3 regions of the [Pantoea] beijingensis genome follow, and region 2 is predicted to be linked to each of the others. Evidence: predicted binding sites of a transcription regulator. Region 2 holds the regulator's gene; each other region holds the start of a gene.
The links. Region 2 encodes CRP, which controls carbon source genes, mostly activating them, when cyclic AMP is high. Its sites were predicted from a motif close to ATGTGANNNNNNTCACAT; they were not measured.
Positions count from the first base shown of each region.

Region 1: the regulator CRP is predicted to act here: its motif matches at 3,341-3,358, upstream of J1C60_RS16660 (nucleoside-specific channel-forming protein Tsx).
Region 3: the regulator CRP is predicted to act here: its motif matches at 2,322-2,339, upstream of udp (uridine phosphorylase).

Region 1 covers NZ_CP071409.1:3,669,133-3,676,486, forward strand. The annotation lists gene J1C60_RS16640 (fatty acid desaturase) at 1-504, shown strand, start outside; gene J1C60_RS16645 (phosphate/phosphite/phosphonate ABC transporter substrate-binding protein) at 494-1,291, shown strand; gene J1C60_RS16650 (acid phosphatase) at 1,430-2,164, opposite strand; gene J1C60_RS16655 (ABC transporter substrate-binding protein) at 2,393-3,169, opposite strand; gene J1C60_RS16660 (nucleoside-specific channel-forming protein Tsx) at 3,568-4,437, shown strand; gene J1C60_RS16665 (ABC transporter substrate-binding protein) at 4,897-6,081, shown strand; gene J1C60_RS16670 (branched-chain amino acid ABC transporter permease) at 6,128-6,991, shown strand; gene J1C60_RS16675 (branched-chain amino acid ABC transporter ATP-binding protein/permease) at 6,988-7,354, shown strand, end outside.
Region 2 covers NZ_CP071409.1:363,840-371,193, reverse strand. The annotation lists gene J1C60_RS01575 (phosphoribulokinase) at 1-737, shown strand, start outside; gene J1C60_RS01570 (OsmC family protein) at 806-1,210, opposite strand; gene crp (cAMP-activated global transcriptional regulator CRP) at 1,609-2,241, shown strand; gene J1C60_RS01560 (YccS/YhfK family putative transporter) at 2,303-4,378, shown strand; gene argD (bifunctional acetylornithine/succinyldiaminopimelate transaminase) at 4,447-5,667, opposite strand; gene J1C60_RS01550 (aminodeoxychorismate synthase component II) at 5,953-6,528, opposite strand; gene J1C60_RS01545 (putative adenosine monophosphate-protein transferase Fic) at 6,642-7,232, opposite strand; gene J1C60_RS01540 (YhfG family protein) at 7,222-7,354, opposite strand, start outside.
Region 3 covers NZ_CP071409.1:3,843,336-3,850,689, forward strand. The annotation lists gene rmuC (DNA recombination protein RmuC) at 1-1,221, opposite strand, end outside; gene udp (uridine phosphorylase) at 1,440-2,201, opposite strand; gene J1C60_RS17390 (dienelactone hydrolase family protein) at 2,498-3,334, shown strand; gene metE (5-methyltetrahydropteroyltriglutamate--homocysteine S-methyltransferase) at 3,366-5,636, opposite strand; gene metR (HTH-type transcriptional regulator MetR) at 5,925-6,872, shown strand; gene J1C60_RS17405 (YehS family protein) at 7,071-7,354, shown strand, end outside.

The DNA of each region.
Region 1 (7,354 bases), 800 kb from region 2:
TTTGATATTGTTCAGACGCTGGGCACTATGGTTGTCGCGTTTCGTCAGCGCGACCGACGTGCCATTATCATGTGGCTCATTCATGGCGCATTGTTGCTGTTGGTCCTACAGTGGATACATCACTGCGATTTTTCAGTATGCTATTTTTTACTGGCCGTCAGTTATCCGGCTCTGAGCCTGACCAAAATTCGTTCTTTTCTTGAGCATCGCGCAGCGGATGATCCACAGGCGCGATCGGTTATCACCGAAGCCTCATGGCCGTGGCGCCTGCTGTTTCTTAATTTGAATTATCACGCAGTGCACCATAATCTACCGGGCGTTCCCTGGTTTGCGTTGCGTAAAGTTTATCTCAGGTATCGCGAGGAATACTTGCAATTAAATCAGCGGTTTGTAGCCCATGGATATCGTGAATGGCTACGCCGATTTCTGTTTACGCCAGTGGATGTCAAGATTCACCCGATGACTTTACGCGCGCAAAAGGCTGTCGATGCTGATGAGAACTAATGTTGCATTACCCATGTATGCCGTTATCCCTGCGGATGTCGAGGCATTGTGGCTGGCACTGAGGGAGAGGCTGGCAGAGTCCAGGATTGTTGAAAACAATCTGCCATTACGGTGGCCCGATGATTTGCTTGTACACTGGCAGGATCCAACGTTACTCCTGAGCCAAACCTGCGGCTATCCTTTAGTGACTCGCCTGCCTGACGTACAACTTATCGGTTGCTTTCATTATGCTGCGCCTGGCTGTGAAGGGATACATTACCGTAGCGTCCTGGTAGCCAGAGAGGCGGATCCGGGGACCACACTGGCGGATTTCAGACATCGTCGGGTCATATGTAACAGCGCAGATTCACAATCAGGTTATAACGCATTGCGTATGGTGGTTGCGCCATTAAGCCAACAGGGACACTTTTTTGAGACGGTACTTTTTAGCGGGAGTCACCGGCAATCCTTGCTTGCAGTTCAGCAAGGTACAGCGGATATTGCGGCAATTGATTGTGTCACCTTTGCTCTGCTGCAACGCCATTCTCCACAGACTATTCGGCAGCTAAAAATTATTGGCCAAACACCAGCGACGCCGGGGTTACCCTTGATTACTGGCCCCGAAACATCCGCCACCGCGCTTGCTACGTTACGCGACGCCCTTCGCCAGATAGCCAATAGCCCCGAGTATTATCACCTTCGCGCCCCGCTTCTGATCAACGGGTTCAGCGAGGTCGATCGTCAGCAATATGATGTCATCCTGCAATGGCAACAATGTGCTGCCGACATTGGGGTGCGGGAATTATAAGCAGATTACTGTCTGTATCCGCTATTATCTGAGGTCATAAAACACCCGCCCCCATTAACTTATGCAAGGCAAAGCCGCGCTTGTTTACAACATATTTGATAAAACAAACACGCCCCGCCTTATCTTTGCACCAATGCCTTATTTGCTGTCCTGCGCGCTTAAGGTTGCAAACTCATTTTTGGCCTGGCTCAGCAATTCCGCAAATTTTGCGTTCGCATGCAGTGATGCCACAACAGTCGCTCCCATGATACGTCCGTTTTCCACATCACTCTGCCAGTGAGCGCCACAAACAACCCGACTTTCACCAAAGTCATAACCACGACGAATGATTTCCGTCTCACGTGAGGGATTAATTTCTGCCAGAATCAGGGCGGCTGCCCAACCGAAAGAGGCATGACCTGAAGGGTAAGATCCCGTGGTAGACATCGATTTGTCTTTATCTGGCGTACAGGTACTGTCCTTATAGATGACAAAAGGGCGCACCCTTTTGTAGTGATCCTTAGCACCACGCATAGCAAAATCGTGGCTATCCTGTAGCACCTCACTCAGCAGATGATATAGCACTGGAGTATGGCTCTCAGATATTTCCATGCCAAAAGCCGCCGAAAATGCCTGCCCAAAATTCTTATAATCCGCATCTTTGCTAGCCAATTCCGTCCGTGCGGCGTTCCTTAAAACATGGCCAGCTTCATATTGTGCTTTGTCGGACTGGAAGGTGACTGAGTTTTCAGCAGGTGGCGGCGGCAAAATCGCCAGGCTATCTGGTGCCGTTTCTGCGGTGAGAAACCCCGAACTCTGCAATGCATTCACCGCAGTAGGGACATACAATAAACCGCAGGCCACCATCACTGTAACGATCGCTTTTATTTTCATTTCGATATCCTTTTCCTGTTACTTATTGATCTTTAAGAAGTGTTCCTTTACGCATTACGCTAAAGCACCTCCATACATTTATATACCCACAAAAATAAAGAGGTCAAGTAAAGGCAAGTGCTGGCGGTAAGAAGCGGGCTCACGCTGGCGTGCATGCAGTCAGAGATGTCATTATCACAAACTCGCCCGGACGTCGTTTGGCGGGCCCGGGATAATTCTTCTGCTCAACTATTCAATGTGGTAAACATCAAAGGTAAAATATTTCTTCGTTAACGCCTCATAAACGCCTTTTTCGTGCAGAATGGCCAACGCGCGATTAATCAGCACCACATTTTTTTCATCATCTTTGCGCAGCCCCACCCCGACACCTTCGCCAAAATATGCTTTGTCAAACAGCGTATTGCCACTTATAGCAAAAGCCTGGCCTTGATCGGTTTTCAGAAATCCGGTTGCAGCCGATGCCGCGCTGGTTAAGGTGGCATCGATACGTCCCGAAGCCAGATCGGGGTAAATCTCGTCCTGATTCTGGTAAGAAACGACGTCCACACCTTTATTCTCCCAGCGCGCTTTAGCATACGTTTCCTGTGTTGTTCCCTGCGCTACCCCCACCACTTTCCCCTTTAGCGAATTTACATCCGGTGATAATCCGCTATTCTTTTTGGTCACCAGTGCGCTGGGGGTGTTGTATAACATATGACTGAACGCCACTTGCTCTCGCCGCTTATCCGTCATGGCCATCGATGACAGGATTGCATCGAACTTACGCGCCTTTAAAGCCGGGATCATGCCGTCAAAACTTGTCCGAACCCATACGCATTTCACCTTCATCTGCTGGCAAATCGCATTCCCGATATCAATATCAAAACCCTGTAACGTACCGTCCGCAGCTTTAGATTCGAACGGGGGAAATGTTGGATCCACACCAAAACGCAATTGCTGTTCGGCAAAGACAGACGTACTTATACCGGCCAGTGCAATCAGGACAGGGAAAAGCATTTTTTTCATGCGAAACGCTCCAGAATAAGTGGCATTAACATTAATGGGTGGCTACCCAATTTAATAACATAGACATGCAATCAACAGGAGAAATTAGCGTATCGACGCAAACGATTACCCATAGGGAAAAATGATGGATATATCCGCGCCCAGCCTCGTTCTACGGCCCAGGGCCATGTTTTGTGATTTACGTCACATATCAGCGAAATTGAAATGAAACAAACTTTGACAAATGTGACAAATATCTATTTTCTGTCTGCTGGATTTAGGCACGATGCGCGGGCACGCTTCAGCAGCGTTTATCCCGTTTCGTGAAGACAACATTCACACTCCCGTCCTTTAGGGAATACACAACAAGACCATCGTTCATGCGAACAAAGAATGGTCACATTGCATGTGGTAATAAAATGAAAACTAAAATGTTGATGGCAGCAGGCACACTGATGGCAATGTCATACAGTGCGTCTGCACTTGCAGAAACAAACGACACACAGTATGTCTCAGACTGGTGGCACCAAAGCGTCAACGTGGTGGGTAGCTACCACACACGATTCGGACCCCAACTGAACAACGATGTGTATCTGGAATACGAAGCGTTTGCCCATAAGGATTGGTTCGACTTTTACGGCTACATTGATGTGCCCAAATTCTTTGGTGCGGGTAATACCCCCGATCGCGGCATTTGGGATAAAGGCTCACCGCTGTTTATGGAAATCGAGCCACGTTTCTCGATTGATAAACTCACCGGTACCGATCTGAGCTTCGGCCCGTTCAAAGAGTGGTATTTTGCCAACAACTATATCTACGATATGGGCCGCAATAACGATAACCGCCAGAATACCTGGTTTATGGGGTTGGGTACGGATATCGATACCGGCACAAAGCTGGCGCTTTCCGCAAATATTTATGCGAAATATCAGTGGGAAAACTATGGCGCGCCTAACGAAAATAGCTGGGATGGCTATCGTTTCAAAATCAAATACTTCCTGCCTCTCACTACGCTGTGGGGCGGTAGTCTGAATTATATCAGCTTCACTAACTTCGATTTTGGCTCGGATTTGCGGGATAAAGCCGGCGATGCGCGCACCAATAACTCTATCGCTTCTAGCCATATCCTCTCGCTGGGCTATGATCGCTGGCACTATTCCGTGGTCGCTCGTTATTTCCATAACGGCGGACAATGGTCGGATGGTACTGAGCTGAACTTCGGTAATGGGCCATTTGAGGTGAAATCGACCGGCTGGGGTTACTACCTGGTCGTCGGTTATAATTTCTGATGCTATGATGGGCGACAGCCATGTCGCCCATATTTCACCATTTTTCTCGCTATACGCAGGCTGATATTTCTGGTCCGATTGAAACGTAAAACGCCCACGTTAAGACGCTTTCTGGCCGGTTTGTAATTATCGATATTTTACGCTGTTAGCCTGCGCAAAATTTGTTTTGCAACTTCACTCTCTTTTCACCTGCAAACAAGCTCCCATAACAAACAACTCCCCCCCACGCTTCTCATTTTACGCACAGTATCCCCTGTTTTTACACAACCGGGGTGGCCAGTACCGCGCAAGCGTTGCCTCGCCCTTTGCTGGCGCAAGCAGCACCAATATAGCGCATAGCCCTCCCATTATTCTGTGGATAAACGACGCGATACCGCGGCGGCGCAACGCGAATAATAAACTGGCATCGAAATTGCTAGAAATAAAAACAAAATAGCTAGCAATATGCGAGGCGTCAAAATGAAACAAAAACGCACTTCCGGTAAATGGTTGCAGCGGGTAGCTACTGTCACGCTGTGTACGGCTCTTTCATTCAATGCACTGGCTGCCAGTGAACCAATAAAAGTCGGTTTGGTGGCCGCGCTGTCAGGCCAATCGGCAAAATCTGGCGAAGCCTTAACCCGTGGTTTGACCATTGCGATTAATGAGATCAATGCAGCCGGGGGCGTGAAAGGACGTCCCCTCGAATTAGTACGCCGGGATGATGAAAGCAATCCCGGTAAGGGGATGCTGGCCGCACGCGAATTGATTCAACGCGAAAAAGTGACGGTGCTGTTTGGTGGACTTGATACGCCGGTCTCCCTGGCGATCGTCCCTTTAACCAATCAGTTAAAAACCCCTTTTATGGGTATTTGGGCGGCCGGTACGGGCATTACCCATAACGGCGCCAAAGATAACTACGCCTTCCGCGTCTCGGCGGTCGATGAAATGGTCGATGAAGCGCTGGTGAACTATGGCGTTACCCACGCTGGCATGAAAAAACCCGGCATGATTCTGGTTAATAACCCCTGGGGTGAATCTAATGAAAAAGGCTTTCGTGCAGCACTGACCCGACGGCAAATCCCTGTCGCTGGCGTAGAGCGCATTGAGGAAAGTGATGTGGATATTGTGCCGCAATTGACGCGGCTAAAAAGTGCTGGCACAGATACGCTGCTGATGGTGGGCAACGTGGGGCCATCCGCACAGGTGGTGAAATCCCTGCACAAAATGGGCTGGCAAGTACCGGTGGTATCACACTGGGGCCCCGCAGGAGGCCGTTTTAGCGAACTGGCCGGGCCGGGCGCCGATCGCGTGACCTTCATTCAGACCTTTCTATTCACCGATCACAATACGCCTAAAGGCGAGACTGTACTCAGCGCACTGAAAAAACAGTATCCACAAATCAAAACGCTGGCGGATGTTACGCCCGCCGTCGGCATCGCTAATGCCTACGACGCCATGCATCTGGCCGCACTTGCCATGGCAAAAGCAGATGACCTGAACGGTAAATCAGTACGCGATGGGTTTTACAAAATCGACGATTATGATGGTCTGATCAAGCATTATCAGCACCCCTTCACACCACAACAGCATGACGCCCTGGGGGCAAAAGATTACGTTTTTGCCCATTTCATTGGCGAGCAAATTGTTCCCGCTAATCCTTAACTCGCTTGCGGCGAGATAAACACTCGCCGCGCTCAGGAGCACTGCTATGTGGAGTACCGCCCTTTCAACCGGCCTGAATCTTGGCAGTATGTACGCGCTACTGGCGCTGGGTTTCCATATCACCTGGATCGTGTCGCGCACGCTTAATTTTGCTCAGGGAAGTGCCATGATGGTCGGTGCCACCGTCTGCTATACGCTGAGTATCACGTTTGGCTGGCCGCTACTTTTGGCGATACCGATGACCTTACTGGTTTGCGCCCTGTTCGGCTTGATCATTGAGCGTTTATTAATCCACCCCTTCCACAGCAAAGATTCGGACGCCTGGTTAATGGCCACCGTTGCAGGCGGTATTCTGGTGGATAACATTGCCATGTTTACCTTCGGTAAAGAACCGCGTCAGTTTCCTGGTACGGATTTCAGCATTGATATTTTTGGTCATTCTGTCGCGCTATTTAGCCTGCTGATTCCCGCTATCGGTTTAATCATCGTGCTTTTACTGGCTCTGGTTCGCCGATACAGCACTCTGGGTAAAGTGCTGGAAGCCTGCGTACAAAATCCACGGGCCGCACGGCTCATGGGCATCCGCGTGAGTTTAGTGATCGCTACCGCATACGCCGTTTCCACGCTTTTTGCCGGCACGGCAGGCATGCTGATCGCCCCACTGTTTAATATCAACAGCGATATGGGGACGCTGTTCGGCCTGAAAGCCTTTGCCGTCGCCATACTTGGCGGTTTGACCAGTGCCGGCGGCATTTATATATCTGGCCTGTTATTCGGACTGGCTGAAGCGCTGGTCACCCTCTATTTCGGCTCTGCATTCACGCAAATATTTACGTTTTCGCTGGTTATCGTGGCACTTGCGCTGCGGCCCGACGGGCTATTTGGTCACAAACTGAGGGTGAAGGTGTGAAGAAAAACGTTTCGCTTAATCCACTTTTTTTAATGCTTCTGGCAATACTTGGTCTGGCGTTACCTTTCTGGCTTGATAGTTATGCGCTGCTGGTCATGTCACTGTGCGCGCTGGCCGTGGTAGTGGCCGTTGGACTGAATATTTTAGTCGGTCTGAGCGGTCAAATTTCATTTGGTCATATCGCCTTTTATGCGATTGGCGCCTATCTCTCAGCGGGTTTAACGATATCAGGTATGCCACTGGGCTTCGCCCTCTGTATTGCGGCGCTCGTGGCGGGCGGGCTCGGCGCACTGCTGGCGATTCCAGCGCTGCGCGTGACGGGCCCCTGGCTCGCGATGATCACTATCGCCTTTGCACTCGTCG
Region 2 (7,354 bases):
ATCGCTATACCCGTCCGGAAATGGATCTGGCAATCCGTAAAGCTCGTGATTTAGGGCGCCATATTAGCTATTTCGGACCGGAAGCAAACGACTTCGGGCTACTGGAAGAAACCTTTAGCGAATATGGCCGCAGTGGTCGCGGTAACTCACGTAAATATTTGCACACGTACGATGAAGCCGTGCCGTGGAATCAAGTGCCTGGCACCTTTACGCCGTGGCAACCGCTACCGGAACCCACTGATGTGCTGTTCTATGAAGGGCTGCACGGTGGCGTGGTAACCCAGCAGCACAATGTGGCGGAGAAAGTCGATCTGCTGGTGGGCGTAGTGCCGATCGTTAACCTGGAATGGATCCAGAAACTGGTTCGCGACACCAGCGAGCGCGGTCATTCGCGTGAGGCAGTAATGGATTCTGTCGTACGATCCATGGAAGATTATATCAATTACATCACGCCGCAGTTTTCACGAACCCACATTAACTTCCAGCGCGTGCCGACCGTCGATACCTCAAATCCCTTCGCCGCACGAGATATTCCCTCGTTGGATGAAAGCTTTGTGGTGATCCATTTCCGTGGGCTGGAGGACATTGATTTCCCTTACCTGCTGGCGATGATCCAGGGATCGTTCATTTCCCATATTAATACTCTGGTGGTACCGGGAGGCAAGATGGGGCTGGCGATGGAATTGATCATGGGGCCGCTGGTTAAGCGTCTGATTGAAGGGAAAAAAATTGAGTAACTCGTCAAGCCAGCCAAGGCTGGCAGGAACACTGCAGTGGCGGATCGCAATCCGCCCTGCGGGCTATATTACAGTTCGATGACTTCATAGCTGTGCGTGATCTCTACACCTTTACCCAGCATCAGCGACACCGAGCAATATTTTTCTATCGACAGGTCGACCGCGCGTGCCACCGCTTTATCATTCAATCCGGCGCCACTAACGATAAAATGCACATTAATGTGGGTAAAAAGACGCGGTGCCTCTTCGCGCCGCTCGGACGTCAATTTCACTTCACAGTCAGCCACGTCGTGGCGCCCTTTTTGCAGGATGGAAACCACGTCAATTGCACTGCATCCCCCCGCGGCCATTAATACCATCTCCATCGGACTGGGCGCTTTATCACCGGAATTACCATCCATCAGCACCTGATGCCCGGATGCAGATTCACCTAAAAAAGTCAGCCCTTCTACCCACTTTACACGCGCCTGCATAACATTCATCTCCTGATTCGTCCGGTTGACTTCAGACTACGCTTTACAAGAAAAAACGGCAACGCTATGCAATTCACTTCATGCTGAAGCGAGACAACAGGAGACACTTAGCGAAAGCTGTGCTACAAACGAAGTTGTAATATTTTGCCAACTCATATATACCCTGAAGAGCACGGGTAGCAGGATGGTGGTAAGCGGGTATACCCACATGTAAGACAACGCAGCCAAAAACTTGCAGTCCGAAGTATGACGGGTAATCAGTCCGGCGAAAGTGGGACAACATAATGAGCAGATGCCCGGATAAAATTCCTGATAGGAAAACGCTTGAATATTTCAACGCCTGGCAGGGAATACCCTCCCTGTATTTAGGGCACGATTACAATAGAGGATAACAGCGAATGGTTCTCGGCAAACCGCAAACAGACCCGACTCTCGAATGGTTCCTGTCACATTGCCATATTCACAAGTATCCATCCAAAAGTACGCTGATTCACCAAGGTGAAAAGGCGGAAACGCTCTACTACATCGTGAAGGGCTCTGTAGCAGTGCTGATTAAGGATGAAGAAGGCAAAGAGATGATCCTCTCTTATCTCAACCAGGGCGATTTCATTGGCGAGCTTGGCCTCTTTGAAGAAGGCCAGGAACGTAGTGCTTGGGTTCGGGCCAAAACAGCCTGTGAAGTGGCTGAAATTTCTTACAAAAAATTCCGTCAGCTGATTCAGGTCAATCCTGATATTCTGATGCGTCTCTCTTCCCAAATGGCGCGTCGCCTGCAGGTCACCTCAGAAAAAGTAGGTAATTTAGCTTTCCTTGACGTGACGGGGCGTATTGCGCAAACGCTGCTCAATCTGGCTAAACAACCGGATGCCATGACGCATCCAGACGGTATGCAGATCAAAATCACCCGTCAGGAGATTGGTCAAATCGTCGGCTGCTCGCGTGAAACCGTCGGCCGTATCCTGAAAATGCTGGAAGATCAAAACCTGATTTCCGCACACGGCAAAACGATTGTTGTATACGGCACACGTTAATTCATCCCGACCCACGGCGTGATGTTGCTATCACGCCGTTTTTTTATATTGCGATAACCTGATGTGGCGGAGAATCATTTATCACCCTGAAATAAACTATGCGCTGCGCCAGACGCTAGTGCTGTGTTTACCGGTGGCCATTGGCTGGCTGCTTGGCGATCTCCAAAAAGGACTGCTCTTCTCGTTAGTCCCCGCCTGCTGCAATATTGCCGGGCTCGATACGCCACACAAACGCTTTTTTAAGCGGCTGATTATCGGCGGTGGCTTATTTGCTCTCAGTAGTTTTCTGATCCAGTGGATGACGCAACACCAGCTCCCTTTGCCTGCAATCCTGTTTGCTATGGCCATGCTGCTGGGTGTGACCGGAGAAATTAGCCCGTTACATGCACGGCTTCTCCCCGCGTCCTTGATTGCCGGAATTTTTACGCTCAGCCTTATTGGCCACATGGCGGTATGGGAGCCTCCCCTGCTCTATATACTCGGTACAATCTGGTATGGCGCATTTAACTGGTTCTGGTTTTGGCTGTGGAAAGAGCAACCAATGCGCGAAACGATCAGCCTGCTCTATCGTGAACTGGCCGACTACTGTGAAGCAAAATATAGCTTGCTAACACAGCTCACCGACCCTGAAAAAGCACTACCACCTCTGTTAGTACGACAGCAGAGAGCGGTGGACCTGATCACCATCTGCTATCAGCAGATGCATATGCTGGCGGCAAACCGCCACAGCAGTCATAAGCGACTGACGCGTGCATTTCAAGTGGCACTCGATCTGCAGGAGCATATTGCCGTCAGCCTGTCGCTACCGGATGAGGTGCAAAAACTGGTTGAACGCAGCCATGCTGAAGCGGTGATTCGCTGGAATGCACAGGCGATAGCGGCCCGGCTTCGTACGCTAGCCGATGATATTCTTTACCATCGGCTACCCGAGCGCTTTAGTATGGATAAGCAGCTGCAGGCACTGGAGAAAATCGCACGACAGAACAGTGAAAACCCAGTCGGCAATTTTTGTTATTACCACTTCAGTCGCATCGCGCGCGTGCTGCGCACCCAACGCCCGCTTTACCAACGTAATCTAATGGAAGATCGACAACGACGACTGCCGCTGATCCCGGCACTGAAAAGTTACCTTTCACTCAACTCATCCGCATTGCGAACGGCGACACGTTTCGCCGTCATGCTGGTGATTGGCAGTACGCTGGCGCTATTTTTCAATATTCCTAAGCCTTACTGGATTCTGATGACAATTATGTTCGTCAGTCAGAACGGCTATAGCGCCACCCGCGTACGCATTCAGCACCGTGCTCTGGGTACGCTAGTCGGATTAATTATCGCTGCGGCAACGCTGCGCTTGCAGGTTGCAGATAGTTGGGTACTGCTCGCGATGCTGACAATCACACTGGTAAGTTATTTGTTTATCCGCAAGTTTTATGGCTGGGCAACGATTGGTTTTACCGTCACCGCCGTCTATTCACTGCAATTGCTAACGCTGAATGGCGCGCAGTTTTTACTACCGCGGTTGATGGATACCATCATGGGATGTCTGATTGCTTTCGGCGGCATGATCTGGCTCTGGCCGCAATGGCAAAGCGGCCTGCTGCGACAAAACGCCCACGATGCACTGGAAGCTGACCAGGACGCATTAAGAATGTTGCTGGGAAACGAGCAGGACAGCGTGAAACTGGCCTACCAGCGCGTCCGCGTCAACCAGGCGCATAACGCGTTGTATAACTCATTAAATCAGGCGATGCAGGAACCAGCCTTTAATGCTCAGTATCTGTCTGATATGAAGCTCTGGGTGACGCATAGCCAATTTATCGTCGAGCATATTAATGCGATGACGATCCTGGCTCGTGAACATACTATGCTTACGCCATCACTAGCCGAGCGCTATTTGCAATCCTGCGAGGTCGCGCTGCAGCGATGCCAGCAGCGACTGGAATATGACGGTCCGGGGTCAGATACTAATATCCTCGAAGCGCAAAATAATCTGCATACCGGTCCAATAACCATTATGGAACGGCATGTTTCGCGGATTCTGGGTCATCTGAGCGTAATGCATACTATCTCATCACTGGCATGGAGCCAGCGCCCACGTCACGGAAAGTGGCTGGTTGGGAAGCTGAGGAAATCATAGCAAACGGACAGAGAGTAACTGCCCGTTGAGGTTGGCCTGCGTATCGGCATTCCAGGCAACACCGCTTGCTATTCGGCCAGTACGCTCTCCAGGGCTCGAGCAAAACGCGCCATTCCTTCGACAATATCCGTGGGTTCAATGATCAACGACGGCGCGAAGCGGATAACGTCAGTACCGGCATTTAACACCATTACGCCCTGCTCCGCGGCAGCGTTCAATACATCACGCGCTTTACCCGCATATTGTGGCTTCAGCACAGCGCCAAGCAGCAACCCTTTTCCGCGGATCTCGCTGAAGACATCGAGTTTGCTGTCGATCGCCTGCAACGCATCAACAAATTGCTGACGACGGACTTCAACACCCTTTAGCACTTCGTCGCTATTAATAATATCCAGCGCCGTCTCCGCTATCGCACAGGCCAGCGGATTTCCACCATAAGTCGTTCCATGAACACCCGGTGCCATCACGGATGCGATATCCTGCGTGGTTAGCATCGCGCTCACCGGAAAGCCACCACCTAATGCTTTTGCCGTAGTAAGAATATCGGGCTTTACACCATAATCTTCATAAGCAAACAGCTTGCCGCACCGCCCCATTCCACTCTGGACTTCATCGAACACCAGCAGCGCATTGTGCTCATCACATAATGCCCGAAGTCCCTGAATAAATTCCTGCGATGCGGGCATAACCCCGCCTTCACCCTGGATCGGTTCAACCACGATAGCGCAGGTATGATCGTCAATAACTGCTTTAACCGCAGCCAAATCGTTGTAGGGAACATGCACAATATCCGCGGGCTTAGGACCAAAACCGTCAGAATATTTCGGCTGCCCGCCAACCGTTACGGTAAATAAAGTACGGCCATGAAACGCATTATGAAACGCGATAATTTTACTTTTGTAAGGGCTATGGCGCGTTGAAGCATAGTAACGCGCCAGCTTAAATGCCGCTTCGTTAGCTTCCGCACCAGAATTAGCGAAAAAAACGCGATCGGCAAAAGTGGCAGCGATCAATTTGCTGGCCAGCCGCAACGCTGGTTCATTGGTAAAAACATTACTGGTGTGCCACAGAGTTTCACCCTGCGCTTTCAGCGTCTCCACCAGTGCCGGGTGGCAGTGCCCCAGCGCGGTGACGGCAATACCGCCGGAAAAATCGATATATTCTTTACCCTGCTGGTCCCACACCCGGCTGCCTTTACCTTTGACTGGTACAAACTGTGCGGGTGCATAAACAGGCAAAATAACCTGTTCAAAGGTTTCCCGCGTTACCGCCATTTTTTCCGCTGCCATTGACTACCTCTCATGATGTCACGTTATATGCTCGTCATACTTCAAGTTGCCTGTGCATTGAATTTCATAGCGAATATCGACCGCTTCTCTGAGGCGTGTATTCAGGAGGGTGTCTTGCTGTCTGCGTTCTGCAACTCGAAGTTATCACAGTATCAATATATGCAATTATAATCAAAAAATACGCATAAAAAATCACTAAAAGAGAAATGAGAGCAGCACGTTATCCGCCGCCTATAACATCAGGCAGATCGATATATTAATCAGTGTCGGTAGTTCGGAGGCGATTTACAGCGTAAGAAAATTGGCCAGCAACTGGTGCCCTTGCTCGCTCAAAATACTTTCAGGATGGAATTGAACCCCCTGTAACGCCAGATGCTTATGGCGAAACCCCATGATTTCATCCGGTTCTCCCTCACGCAAGCTCCAGGCGGTGACTTCAAAATCGCGAGGTAGACTTTCTCTTTCAACAATCAATGAATGGTAGCGTGTCACCGTCAATGGATGTGACAATCCGGCAAATACGCCGCTATCATTGTGCTCGATCACTGACGTTTTCCCATGCATAACCTGGCGCGCACGTACCACCCGCGCGCCGAACGTCTGTGCAATCGCCTGATGCCCAAGGCAAACGCCCAAAATCGGTAACTTACCGGCAAATTTGGCAATAGCAGCCATAGAAACACCCGATTTATCAGGTGTACAGGGACCAGGGGAGATAACTAAGTGAGCAGGGTTCATTTGCTCAATATCTTCAAGAGTGATGCTGTCATTGCGACGCACGCAGACCGTACTGCCTAATTCACAAAAATATTGATAAAGGTTCCAGGTAAACGAGTCATAATTATCAATCAGTAACAGCATTCTTGCTCCAGACCGGGTAAATACGCCACTCTCACCCTGGCACAGGCAATCGCGGGCACAGACGCAGTCAATGCTGCCGCCTGAAGAATAAGTCGCATATTCTACCCAATTTGCTAAGCGACACTCACCACTTTACTAAAGATATCAATCAGCCCCTGCAGATTACCACTGACACCTTCACGGTTTGCAGCAAGCCATACTTCACGTTCGATCGGTGTCCAGTCAATCAGATAGCCCGCATGCAGCGCCAGCTGTTCAAAGAAAATACGCTGGGTACGCCCATTGCCATCGCGAAAGGGGTGCAACATATTAATTTCGCAATAGTAATACGCCAGACGCTCGATAAAGGCTTTCTGTGATAATCCGTCGAATCCCTTTTCCGCCTCCAGTGCCGCCATCAACGCATTGCCTTCCTTTTCAATATATTCAAAATGGCAGAATGGCGTGTCGTCGAGATAAATATCGATATGGCGCAGTTCGCCCGCCCATTCATACAAGTCCTGGAACAGAACACGATGAATTGCACAAAGATGGGGCAGGCCAGGGTTATCGCTTCCCAGTTCGAGGGTAGCCGCACGTAATGCGGTAAACGCGAGTTCAGCCTGCTGCAAGCGATGGGCTTCACGGATCTGCAAGCGGTTCTTCAGTACTTTGATATCCTGCCACAGATAAGGATCGCGGTCGGTCATTGCGTTAGCGCTCATAGTGCCTCCTCAATACCTTCAGACGCTCAATAACTTCGGTTGGCGATAGCGTAACCCGCTCGATCTCATAACCTTCAAGCCGAGTGCTGGCCTGAAAATTGGCGTTATGATATTGCAGCCAA
Region 3 (7,354 bases), 630 kb from region 2:
GGCAATACGCTGTGCATTACGACTTTGATGCTCATAGCGCCAGAGATTATTTATGGTACGTAACGCCACCAGCAGCGTTGTCGGGCTCACCAACATAATGTTCAGTTTTAGCGCTTCGCTAATCAACTCTGGCTGTCGATCAATCGCCAGTAAAAATGCAGGTTCTACGGGAATAAACATCAACACATAATCCAGTGAGCGTAAACCCGGTAATTGTTGATAATCTTTTCGGCTTAACCCCCGAAGATGCGCTCGAATTGCCGCAATATGCTCGTTAATTGCCTGCTCCCGCGCAATATCGTCTTCCCCATTGAAGTAACGCTCATAGGCAACCAACGTCATTTTGGCATCAATCACCACATCTTTACCCTGTGGCAAGCGCACAATAACATCCGGCTGCATACGGCTATGCTGATCGATCTGGACATTAACTTGGGTCTGATATTCATGGCCTTCACGTAAGCCCGATGCTTCAAGTACTCGACTCAGCACCACCTCTCCCCAATTCCCCTGGGTTTTATTATCGCCCTTTAACGCTTTGGTCAGATTGATCGCTTCCTGTGCCATTTGCGCATTCAGCTGTTGCAGATTACGAATTTCATGGGAAAGCGTATGTCGCTCACGCGCTTCCTGACCGAAACTGTCCTGAACCTGGCGACGAAATCCTTCCAGTTGTTCACGCAGCGGCGTTATTAAACCCTGCAGGCTTTGACGATTTTGTTCATCAACCCGCCGACCACTGCTTTCAAAAATGCGATTCGCCAGGTTTTCAAACTGTGCGGTCAGCCGCTGTTCACTGTTTGTCAGCAAACGCTGCTTTTCTTCAGCCGCCATTCTTGTCTCTTCCAGCCGGATAGTCACTTCACGCAATTCAGCTTCCTGCGCGCTGTTAATTTCACGCAGCGCACGGAGCTCCTGCTGCAGCAGTTCACACTCATTGCGCCAGTAGCCCAACTGCTCTAGCTTCTCCTGCGCGGCGGTAAACTGCCCGTGAAGATTTCGCAGCTCAATCTCATGCTGGCGCAGGTGTTGCTGATGCTTTTCCAGTGACAGTTGACGCGAGGCTAGCTCCTGCTGTGTCTGGTGCAAATCATGTTCCAGCAGACGCTGCTGCGTATCATGCTGCGCACTACGCTGCTGCGCACGCATACTGACAATTAACCAGCCCAGCAACAGCCCAATCACTAAGCCGCCAATACCGTAAAATAAACTGGTATCCACTTATCCTCCTGTTACATCGCGCGTTTCTATCGCGCTACGCGTCTATTCAACGCCACGTTAAAGGGAGGCTGTATGGATGTCCAGTCTGTTTTATCCTGACCAGATGATAACGGTAAAAATGACCGCATAAGCGGCCACAGAAGAGTGATCATTTTGAGGGCCACGGCCGTGGCACAAGGGAGAGAGCAGGCCGCCGAAACGCCCCCGTCCTGAAAGGGCTACAGCAGGCGGCGAGCCGCTTCAACCACGATTTTCACCGCGTCGCTTTCCGTCTGTTGCATTGTCTGAGCATCCGGGATCTCTTTTTGAGTCCGGTTAACAATGACACCAGCCACCATACCAGCACGCAAGCCCTGGCTGGCGCACATCGTTAATAACGTTGCAGACTCCATCTCATAGTTCAGTACCCCCATTTGCTGCCACTCTTTCATCGATCCCTGGAAGCGGCTCACCACGCGCCCGGAGAATGTGTCGTAGCGTTCCTGACCGGGATAAAACGTATCGGATGAAGCGGTAATCCCAATATGGGTTTTCGCACCAGTGGCTTTCGCAGCATCGACCAGCGCCGTCGTACAACTAAAATCGGCCACAGCCGGAAACTCCAGTGGAGCAAAATGCAGACTTGCACCGTCAAGACGAACCGATCCCGTCGTCACCAGCACATCACCCACATTAATATGCGGCTGGATCGCACCGGTAGTTCCCACACGCAGAAACGTTCTGACGCCTAACTGCGCCAACTCTTCAACCGCGATTGACGTCGAAGGGCCACCAATGCCGGTTGAACAAACCACAACAGGTTTACCGTCCAGTTCCGCGCGCCAGGTAGTGAACTCGCGATGAGACGCAAGATGAACAGGATTCTCCATCAGAGCCGCAATTTTTTTCACGCGCTCAGGATCGCCAGGCACAATCGCCAGTGTCGCTCCCTGTAAATCAGCTTTTGTAATACCAAGGTGAAAAACGTCAGATTGGGCCATAACAGACTCCTGTTTAAAATAGGATTGATAATGCAATGCGCTACTGTAAGGCAGCACTCAATAAATTTATGTGATTTTTCTCACTCATTAAAATGGAAGTTACATTTCATAAGGAAAAATATGTGGTTTAAATCACATTAAATCACTCTGTAATCATAATTTGCTACAACCAACCCTGCGCTTTTTCCTGCCCGAGTGTTAAAGAGATAGATGTTAAAAAGGGTACGCAACACATAATCAATGTGTAATTCTGACTATAGTTACCTGATTGCGCTAATGCTTGCATGGAGAGAACAATGAACACTGAAAAAAACACCGCTCATAAACAAGACAATAATGGGTTCGCTCCTGCGGTAGCCCCCACCGCATCGACCACGATTCTGACTGAAAGTGAGTCGATCACGACTAAAGAAACTTCCATTCCCACACAGGGCGAAAACATGCCCGCTTTTTATGCCAAACCCAAAGATGCATCAGAGCCGCTACCGGTAGTTTTAGTGGTTCAGGAGGTCTTTGGCGTCCACGAACATATCCGCGATATTTGCCGCCGCCTTGCGATGGAAGGGTATCTGGCTATTGCCCCTGAACTCTATTTCCGTCAGGGCGACCCTAATGATTACAGCGATCTCTCAACATTGCTGAAAGAGCTGGTCAGCAAGGTGCCTGATGCACAGGTATTAGCCGATCTTGACCACGTGGCTAATTGGGCCTCGCGGAACGGAGGCGATATGCGTAATACCGCTATCACCGGCTTTTGCTGGGGAGGACGTATCTGTTGGCTGTATGCCGCTCATAATCCACAGTTAAAAGCAGCTGTTGCATGGTATGGCAGGCTTGTGGGTGAAAAAACCATGAAACAGCCAAAACATCCGGTTGATGTGACAATGGACCTTAACGCACCGGTGTTGGGTTTGTACGGTGGATTGGATACTGGTATCCCACAGGAAAGCGTTGAATTAATGCGCCAGGCGTTACGAGCGGCTAACGCTAAATCAGAAATCATTGTCTATCCGGAAGCCGGACATGCATTTAACGCAGATTATCGTCCCGATTATCATGAAGAATCAGCGAAAGATGGCTGGTCGCGGATGCTCGCCTGGTTCAAACAAAACGGCGTAAAACCTGCAGCCTGAGTAAACAAGGGGGCGCCGGCGCCCCCTAGTATCAGACTTTAGTTTCACGCAGGTTCTGTGCCGCTTTTACCATGTTGGCCAGCGCCTGACGCGTTTCAGTCCACCCACGCGTTTTCAAACCACAGTCCGGGTTAACCCACAAGCGCTCAACCGGAATACGTTTCGCCGCTTTCAGCAGCAGATCCTGAATCCACTCCACGCCAGGCACGTTGGGTGAATGAATGTCATACACGCCCGGCCCAATTTCATTGGGATACTCGAAATCCTCAAACGCCTCGAGCAGGTCCATATCAGAACGCGATGTTTCGATGGTGATCACGTCAGCGTCCAGCGCGGCGATAGAATCCATGATGTCGTTAAACTCGCAATAACACATGTGGGTGTGAATCTGCGTATCATCCCGTGCAACAGCCGCATTCAGGCGGAACGCATCCACGCCCCATTTCAGATAGGCCGCCCAGTCAGACTGACGCAATGGCAAACCTTCGCGCAGCGCAGGCTCATCAATCTGGATGATACCAATGCCCGCTTTCTCCAGGTCTTCAACTTCGTCACGCAGCGCCAGCGCAATCTGTTTAGCAATGGTTTCACGTGACACATCTTCGCGCGGGAAAGACCAGCAGAGAATGGTCACCGGCCCCGTCAGCATCCCTTTGACAGGCTTATCGGTCAGAGACTGCGCATATTTGGCCCATTCAACGGTAATCGCTTCAGGACGACTGACATCGCCAATAATAACCGGCGGTTTCACGCAACGGGAACCATAGCTTTGTACCCAACCGTTCTGAGTAAACACGAAGCCATCCAGATGCTCGCCGAAGTATTCAACCATGTCGTTACGTTCTGCTTCACCATGTACCAGCACGTCCAGACCTAAACGCTCCTGCTCCGCGATCGCCTGTTTGATATGTTCCGCAATGCCGGTGCGGTAATGATTACCGTCGAGACGCCCCTGTTTGAAATCCAGGCGCAGGCCACGAATTTCAGTGGTCTGAGGGAATGAGCCTATGGTCGTGGTGGGCCATGCCGGCAGGTTAAAGCGCTTACGCTGGGCAACGGCACGCGCCGGGTAATCGCTTTGACGTTCAATATCTTGTGGGGTGATCGCGGCCAGACGTTGTGCAACAGCGGCATTATGTACGCGGTTTGAGTTACGACGAGCGCGGATTGGCGCGCTCCATGATTCCAGAGACGCCGCATCGTTGGTGTTCAGCGCTTTCGTCAGCAGCGCCAACTCACCGCATTTTTGCAGTGCAAATGAGAACCAGCTTTTCACTTCATCATCAAGCCGTGTTTCAACACTCAGATCGATTGGGCTATGCAGCAGTGAACATGAAGAACCCATCCACAGCTGTTTACGCTGACCAACAAGCGGCGCTAAACGCTCAAACCAGGTGCTCAGATCGGCACGCCATACGTTACGGCCATTGATCACCCCTAAAGAGAGCAGCCACTCGGCGGGCAGTTTAGCGTTGATATCAGTGATATCATCTTTGCCGTGTACTAAATCAACATGCAGGCCATTTACCGGCAGTGCGCGAAGGGTATCCAGGTTGTGAGAGATACTATCGAAATAGGTGGTTAACAGCAGTTTTGTATTGCCCAGCAGCGCAGTATAAGCCGGTTTGAAAGCGTTCAGCCATTCAGCAGGCAGCTCAAGAACCAGTGCAGGTTCATCGATCTGCACCCACTCAATACCACGTTTCGCCAGCTCCGCCAGCACTTGCTGGTAGACGGGAAGAATATCCTGCAGCAGGCTCAGGCGATCAAACTGCTCACCTTTCACTTTGCCCAGCCAAAGATAGGTAACAGGCCCCAGTAAAACAGGTTTGACTTTATGCCCAAGGGCCAGCGCTTCATCGACTTCATCCAGCAGCTGTGTCCAGGTCAGTTTGAACTGCTGGCCCTTAGTGAATTCTGGCACCATGTAGTGATAGTTGGTGTTAAACCATTTGGTCATTTCTGCAGCGGCGGCGGGTTCGCCGGTTGGTGCGCGACCACGTCCCAAACGGAACAAGGTGTCCAGATCGACCGAGCCGTCTTTATTTTGGTGACGCGCAGGTACGTTGCCCAGTAACAGACTGGTCGTCAGTACGTGATCATACCAGGCAAAATCACCTACGGGCAGCAGATCAACGCCAGCCTCTTTTTGTTGCTGCCAGTGGCGAGCACGCAGTTCACTACCCACGGCCAGCAACTCTTCCTGAGTACTGTTGCCTGCCCAGTAACTTTCCTGCGCTTTTTTCAGTTCGCGACGTAAGCCGACGCGGGGAAATCCAAGTGTATGGTTCAGGATGGTCATGATTTTATCCTTGTCTGTTAATAACGTTGCGCAATATGTTGAACTGGCGTCATTAGCACCGTCAGTTTGGACGTGGGTCGCGCGGCATTTTTAGCATGGTTCACCGCGCCGCATTTAAGGTCACCTTGCGCACTCAGGTGCTCATACGTCTGGTAAAATACACCTCGGTCCAAAATGACAAGCAGGATAGCTGGAAGTTTGGACGTCCAGATGTTTACACTGCTATACTGTGCAGGTACTGTATGAACCACAAGCGCAAATTATTCACTCTCGATATGAAGGACTCTCATGATCGAACTCAAACACCTGCGAACGCTGCAAGCATTGCGAAATACTGGCTCGCTCGCTGCGGCGGCGGCCCAGCTGCACCAAACGCAATCGGCGTTATCCCACCAGTTCAGTGACCTGGAGCAGCGCCTGGGCTTTCGTCTGTTTGTGCGCAAAAGCCAACCGCTGCGCTTTACGCCGCAGGGAGAGATCTTGTTACAGCTGGCTGAACAGGTGTTACCGCAGATTCAGCAGGCCTTACAGGCATGCCATGAACCTCACCAAGCCACCCTGCGTATCGCTATTGAATGCCATAGCTGTATTCAATGGCTGACGCCCGCACTGGATAATTTCCGCCAAAGCTGGCCGCAGGTGGTGATGGATTTCAAATCAGGCGTGACTTTTGATCCTCAGCCTGCGCTGCAGCAGGGCGAACTTGATGTAGTACTGACTTCTGATATCTTGCCTCGCAGTGGTCTACACTATTCGCCCATGTTCGATTTCGAAGTTCGGCTGGTACTTGCGCCCGATCATCCGCTGGCCCAGCAGGAACAAATTACGCCAGTTGACCTGGCGAATGATGTGTTGCTTATTTATCCAGTACAGCGCCAGCGTCTGGATATCTGGCGTAACTTTCTGCAACCCGCGGGCGTCAGTCCGGCATTGAAAAGCGTCGATAATACTTTACTGCTGATTCAGATGGTTGCCGCGCGTATGGGCATTGCCGCGCTACCGCACTGGGTAGTAGAAAGCTTCGAACGTCAGGGATTAGTTGTCACAAAAACACTGGGGAATGGACTCTGGAGTCGACTGTACGCTGCCGTGCGTGATGGTGAGCAGCGCCAACCGGTTATCGAAGCGTTTATTCGCTCTTCACGCCAGCACGCATGTGATAATTTGCCGCTGGTTCATGACGCCTCGCGTCCCGGCAACCCGATACCACAGCCGCTCTCGTCACCGCTACTCTGAATATATACGCACGCCAGTGGGCCTCACTGGCCGTCATCAATCCTATCCCTGTCTGCCAGCCATATTCGGCAAAATCCACGATTGCGATGACTCCTGTTTACCACCTGCAGACACGAATACCGTGAACAGCGCTGCAACTTCAGGGACGACATGTATATAATGCGCCGCAACGCCCTTATAAATTGAAGAGATTTCATTATGACCAACAATGACGTGTTACGCAGCGTGCGCTACATGCTGGACTTAAGTGACGCCCAGATGGTCGCCCTTCTGGCGCTGGCAGACAGCGACGTGTCCGCCGAGGAAATGCATGCCTTTTTGAAAAAAGAAGAAGAAGAGGGGTTCCGCGCCTGTCCCGATGTCATCATGGGCTATTTTCTTAATGGATTGATTTTTCAGCGTCGCGGTAAGAGTGAAGAGGCACCAGCACCGTCCATCGAACGCAAAATGACCAATAACATCATGCTAAAAAAACTGCGCGT